Linked DNA regions of Chlorobaculum tepidum TLS. The main gene of each other region encodes a partner of the protein of the gene in region 2 in a complex. Links are inferred from orthologs where the notes say so. Each region holds a gene or a part of one and is shown on either strand. Other genes may lie near its edges. The genes, in order: accD and accB.

Region 1 (2,825 bases), 1.3 Mb from region 2 along the record:
GAAAAGATATCGAACGCACGCTCGCCGCGTCCCGAGGTCTCGATGACCATCGGCACGAGCTGGCTGTTGATGCTGTTTTCAATCGCTCCGGAGTAGAGTTTTTTTGCGTGATGGTCGAAACCGAAATTGATATTTGCCATGTGCCTGAACTTTTTTGTTGTTGCCCGGCGAAATATACGCTCAAATTCCGCAGAGTGGTGCAATAAACACCTAAAATACAGAGACGGAACAAGATTTCAAGAAATCCGGTTCCGCTTTCCATAAATTATCATGATAGCGCCTCCATCGCCGCTCCGCCTTTTGGTATATTGAACGCTTCATACCACCATTCAAGACCGTCAGATAACCATGCAGGTACGCCTCATCTCCGTCACCAACCCGCTCATCGAAATCGACAACCGCCAGCTCACGCCGGAAGGACTCATGGCCTACTGCGCTCGCGTATCGAGCCCGCACCAGGAAACACCGGATTATGAAAAGCTGCTCTCGTACTGCATCCAGAACAAGCACTGGAGCGTCTTCGAGATGGTTGACATGACGGTGGAAATCACCACCTCCCGCGCCATCTCCCCGCAGATTCTGCGCCATCGCAGCTTCTGTTTCCAGGAATTTTCACAGCGCTACGCCAAGGCGCAGACAACTGAAAAGTACAAGCCAAGGCGTCAGGATGTAAAAAACAGGCAGAACTCACTGGATGATCTCGACGAAGCGACCGTAAAGTGGTTTGACGAGGCGCAGGAGAAAATCGCGCAGCTCGCCTTCGAGAGCTATGAAGAGGCGCTGGAGAAAGGTATCGCCAAGGAGTGCGCCCGCGTCCTGCTCCCGCTCGCCACCCAGACCCGGCTCTACATGAAAGGCTCGATCAGAAGCTGGATCCACTACCTCGAAGTCCGCACCGACCCCGCTACCCAGAAAGAGCACCGCGACATTGCCAAAGCTGTGCAGGCAATTTTTGTGGAGCAGTTCCCGGTGACAAGCAAAGCGCTAGGGTGGAAGTACGGATGTTGAATGAAAAAAGGGAAAAGAAATTCTTTTCCCTTTTTCCCTCCAATTCGACCTGGAAAGTATCTCTGTTTTCCCCTTACTTCATATGCCCAAGCAGCTTGATGAGCTGCGCGCGCAAATCCTTGCGGTGAACGATAGTGTCAACGAAACCGTGCTTCTGCAGAAACTCGGCTCGCTGGAAGCCTTCGGGGAGATCGCGTTTGATGGTATCGCGGATGACGCGCGGCCCGGCAAAGCCAATAAGCGCTTTCGGCTCGCTGATGTTCAGGTCTCCGAGCATGGCGAAAGAAGCGCTGATGCCGCCCATCGTCGGATCGGTCATGAGCGAGATGAACGGAATACCGCGCTCGCCGAGGCGCGTCAGCCGCGCCGAGGTCTTGGCCATCTGCATAAGACTAAAGGCCCCCTCCATCATGCGCGCGCCGCCAGACTGCGAAATCACGATGAGCGGCGCGTTCAGCTCCACGCTCTTGTCGGCGGCGCGGGCGATCTTCTCACCGACCACTGAACCCATTGAGCCGCCGATGAAGCCGAAATCCATGCCCGAAATAACCGCGTCGGAGCCACCGAGCTTGCCGGTAGCGTTCCGGCATGCCTCGCTTTTGCCCGATTTCTGCATCGTGGAGCGAACGCGCTCAGGGTAAGGCTTGGTATCGACGAACTTGAGCGGATCGGCAGCCCTGAGCTGCGCGTCGAACTCCTCCCACTTCCCGTCATCGAACAGAAAGGAAAAATAAAGGTCTGGCGATATGCGGAAATGAAAACCGCAATGCGGACAGGTATAGAGGTGATCTTCAAGCTGTTTCTTGTGCAGCGCAGCGCCGCACGAATCGCATTTCGACCACAGCCCTTCCGGAGTATCTCGCTTGTCCTTTGTTCGTATCGAAGGAATCGCCCGTTTGAACCAGACCATTTTTATTATTATCTCTAAAGATTTTACATTGAAATTCAAGATATAAACTCGACACGATTTCCCAAAAAACAGGCTGTGCCCGGAGTCCCTTGTGAACCGCAAACGACAGCAGCTTCTGCATCTCTCATTTTTACGAACGGTTATACAGCTGGCTCTCCTGCTCCTGATTGCCGTTGTCGCCATGCTGCCGCTGCCTGAAGCGCGGGCTGCCGTGATCATCGTCTGGCCCGACACGCTCGCGACACCAAATCACCGTTACGAAATTCTTCCAGCCATGCGTCCGCTGCGCAAAACCGTCGGGCTGGCCCTGTCGGGAGGCGGAGCGAACAGCATCGCCCAGATCGGCGTGCTCAAGGCGCTGGAGGAGGAGAATGTGCCCATCGACTTCATCGCCGGAACCAGCATGGGCGCGCTGATCGGCGGGTTGTACAGCTCGGGCTACAGCGCGTCGGAACTTGAATCGCTGGCCCACTCTCTCCCTTGGCAGAAGCTGGTTTCCCTCGATAACGAAGCGCCCAGAACCAACACCTATCTTGAGCAGAAAAGCATCCGGGACCGGGCTTCCATCGCCATCCGGTTCGAAAAATTCAAGCTGGTCGTGCCAAAATCGTTGAGCGCGTCTCAAACGCTCACCCGAACCATCGACCTGCTTATACTGAACGCCCCCTATCACACCGCTCACTCGTTTTCCGACCTGCCTGTCGGGTTCCGGGCGGTCTCTACCGACCTGTTGTCGGGCCAACGGGTGACGCTCACCTCGGGACCGCTCTCTGAGGCGATGCGCGCCAGCAGCACCATTCCGATCCTCAATCTGCCAATCAAACGGAACGGCCAGAAGCTGGCCGACGGAGGGCTGGTGGCCAACCTCCCCGTCGATGAGCTGGATCATTTCGATGCAGGCTACAAG
Region 2 (3,415 bases):
GAGGTGTGGGGCGTGGATCAAATTGAGCCTCTGGGAAAGTCAGCAGGTATAGGGCTGGTTGTTTCGGGAATTTTCTGCCGGAAAAATAATGATCAAACCCTGCAGCCATTTAGTAAACAAATGGTTATTACATTACAGGGTTTGAAAATGGTCGGGTGCACTATGAAGAGAGGAGCGGCGTTCTCTTTGTTCAGGGTTACGGTTTCTCGAACCTGAAGCTGTCGAGGAAGCTCGTGTCGAACTCTCCGCTTCTGAACACCGGATCGTGCATCACCTGCTTGTGGAAAGGGATGGTGGTTTTGATGCCCATGATGATGAACTCGTCGAGAGCCCTCGACATGCGGGCGATCGCTTCGTCACGGTTGTGGGCAGTGACGATGAGCTTGCCGATCATCGAGTCGTAGTTCGATGGCACGACGTAGCTTGCGTAGCAGTGCGAGTCGATCCTGACGCCGGGGCCTCCGGGCGTATGAAAGACCTGAATCTCTCCCGGCGAAGGCCTGAACATGTGCTCAGGGTCTTCGGCATTGATGCGGCACTCGATGGAGTGGCCTCTCGGAATGAAGGTTTTCCCTTCCAGGCTTCCTCCAGCGGCGATGCTGATCTGTTCCCTGACGATATCGACGTCGTAGCGCTGCTCGGTTATGGGATGCTCCACTTGGATGCGGGTGTTCATCTCCATGAAGTAGAAGTTTTTGTGCTTGTCGAGCAGGAACTCGATGGTGCCGGCGCCTTCGTAGTTGATCGCCTTGGCGGCGGCCACGGCCGCTTCGCCCATCTTCGTGCGCAGGGCTTCATCGACTACCGGTGAGGGAGTCTCCTCGATCAGCTTCTGGTGGCGGCGCTGCACGGTGCAGTCGCGTTCGCCGAGGTGCACCACGTTGCCGTGCTGGTCGGCCAGAATCTGAATTTCGATGTGGCGGGGATTTTCAAGGAACTTCTCGATATAGACGCCGCTGTTGCCGAAGGCCATGCCGGCCTCGCTCTGGGCGGTCTTAAGGTTTTTTTCGAGCTGGCTCTCTTCGTGTACCACCCGCATCCCTTTTCCGCCACCCCCAGCTGTCGGTTTGATGATGACGGGATAGCCGATCTTTTTGGCGGTCTCAATGGCGTGAGCCACATCTTCGACCAGACCTTCACTTCCCGGGACGACTGGCACGCCTGCAGCAATCATGGTCGATTTGGCGGTGTTTTTGTCGCCCATCTTGTTGATCATCTCCGCGGAAGGGCCAATGAACTTGATGTTCGAGGAGCTGCATACTTCCGCAAAATCGGCGTTTTCGGCCAGAAAGCCGTAGCCAGGATGAATCGCGTCAGCGTTGGTGACCTCGGCAGCGGCGATGATGCGCGGAATATTCAGGTAGCTTTCTCTCGAAAGCGGCGGTCCGATGCAGACCGCTTCGTCTGCGTACCTGACATGAAGGGAATCGGCATCGGCGGTCGAATAGACGGCCACGGTGCAAATGCCCATCTCGCGGCAGGTATGCATGACCCGCAAGGCGATCTCCCCACGGTTTGCTATGAGTATTTTTTTAAACAAGGTGCAGTGAGTATTGAAGTTATGGCTTGACTCGGAAGAGAGCCTGATTGTATTCGACCGGCTGGCCGTTTTCGACGAGAATCTCGACAATGGTTCCTGAAACCTCCGACTCGATCTCGTTCATCAGCTTCATGGCTTCGATAATGCAAAGTACATCACCGGGTTTGACCTTGTCGCCTTCGTTGACGAACGGAAGAGAATCCGGAGATGGTGAGCGGTAGAAGGTGCCCACGATAGGTGAATAGATTTCGATCAGATCACTCACGGCAGGTTCTGCGGCAGCCGGGGCCGGTTGTTCCTGCACGGCCTGACGCACTGCAGGCAGGGGGGCCGGGATGGGTTGCGCGACGACGGGAGCGGTTGGTAAGACAGCCTGTGCCTTCGAGTTGTTTCGTCTCAGTGTGATTTCGGACTGGCCATCCTTGATGATCACTTCATCAAGAGCAGATACGTTGACGATCTCGATAAGCTGCTGAATTTCCTTGAGGTTCATGATTGTGGTCTTAAGATTTTACGCGCAATTCGGTAATAACATAACAACAGTCAAAACAGTCACTTTTTAACCCGCTCCATGTACTCGCCGCTACGGGTGTCGATGCGGATGATGCTGCCGGTCTGGATGAACATCGGCACGTTTACCTCGGCGCCGGTTTCGACGATGGCCGGTTTGGTGCCGCTAGTGGCGCGGTCGTCCTTGCTTGCCGGGCTGGTTTCTGTGACTTCGAGTTCGACAAAGGTTGGCAATTCAACTTCGAGGATCGATCCGTCATCGGCAAAAACGATATCGACCATCACGGAATCCTTGAGGAAACGTGAGGCTGGCCCAATGGCCACTTCTGGCACATTGATCTGATCGAAGGTCTCGGTGTCCATCATGACATAGTCTTCACCATCACGATAAAGGTACTGGTATTTCTTTCTCTCGGTGACGATGACATCGACCTGTTCGGTGGCGCTGAAGCGGTATTCGACGTTGCGGCCAGTCTTGAGGTTTTTCATGCTGGCCTGGTAGAAGGCGCGAAGGTTGCCGGGGGTACGGTGGACAAGGCTTTCGATGCTGTGTGGCGCCCCATTCCAGCGGATGATGGCACCTCTTGAGACATTGCTGATTGAAACCATGACTTGACTTGCAGATAGGTGATACAGTACTGAGTCTGAATATCGATGTTGAAAAGTTAAAGACACATAATATAACACAGCCAGAACTGAATAACAATGACAAGCCAAAACCCGCTTGGCACAAGGGAGAAAAACAAATTGGATGTTTGTTGGGCAGTCTTTAAATTGAATTATTGTAGTAATTGGAAATAGGCAACCTGATTTTCCTCAAACATTTAAACGGTAAACTACTTATTATGTCGAAAGCCGAGTTAGCAGAAAAGATTGCAGAGCAGACCGGTTTGACCAAGGCTGATGCTGAAAGAGCGGTCAATGCATTCATCAATGTGGTGACCTCGACCCTGAAAAGCGGTGATGATGTGACCCTGGTGGGCTTTGGTACTTTTACCACCGGCGACCGGGCAGAGCGCCAGGGCCGCAATCCCCAGACAGGCAAGACCATTACCATTGCCGCCAAGAAGGTTGTCAAGTTCAAGCCTGGCAAAGCGCTGAAAGAAGAGGTCGGTGGCTGAGCCATTACCGGAGCTTACAAGCTCATCGAACGAGTTTTCAAGGTCCATCATTGGCATGAGCAGTGATGGACTTTTTTTTAAGGAGCAAGCATACTATGGCGGCGAAAGTAGTTCTCGATTTTGAAAAACCCCTTTATGAGCTTGAAGAGAAGCTCAATGAAATGAGGGTTTACTTGAAAAGCGGCGAGGTCGATTCAATGTCGGAAGGCCGCGCAGGCCTGAAGCGCGAGATCGAATCGCTTGA

Evidence for each region.
Region 1: the proteins of accB (region 2) and accD are in contact, whole or in part, in a solved structure (PDB 8UXZ), measured with the Escherichia coli proteins. The link is inferred for Chlorobaculum tepidum TLS from one-to-one orthologs.

The regions. Positions count from the first base shown.
Region 1 is NC_002932.3:1,463,649-1,466,473, forward strand. It holds accD (acetyl-CoA carboxylase, carboxyltransferase subunit beta), read right to left. Parts: upstream 1,919-2,825; coding sequence 1,082-1,918; downstream 1-1,081. Other genes in the region: clpP (ATP-dependent Clp endopeptidase proteolytic subunit ClpP), read right to left, coding at 1-140; thyX (FAD-dependent thymidylate synthase), read left to right, coding at 349-1,008; AYT24_RS07035 (BamA/TamA family outer membrane protein), read left to right, coding at 2,193-2,825.
Region 2 is NC_002932.3:164,682-168,096, forward strand. The notes cover bases 297-3,188. They hold accB (acetyl-CoA carboxylase biotin carboxyl carrier protein), read right to left. Parts: upstream 2,034-3,188; coding sequence 1,560-2,033; downstream 297-1,559. Other genes in these bases: accC (acetyl-CoA carboxylase biotin carboxylase subunit), read right to left, coding at 297-1,540; efp (elongation factor P), read right to left, coding at 2,093-2,659; AYT24_RS00810 (HU family DNA-binding protein), read left to right, coding at 2,896-3,171. In the rest of the region: more of accC, read right to left, coding at 197-296; AYT24_RS00815 (acetyl-CoA carboxylase carboxyltransferase subunit alpha), read left to right, coding at 3,267-3,415. UniProt on the Escherichia coli protein: This protein is a component of the acetyl coenzyme A carboxylase complex; first, biotin carboxylase catalyzes the carboxylation of the carrier protein and then the transcarboxylase transfers the carboxyl group to form malonyl-CoA.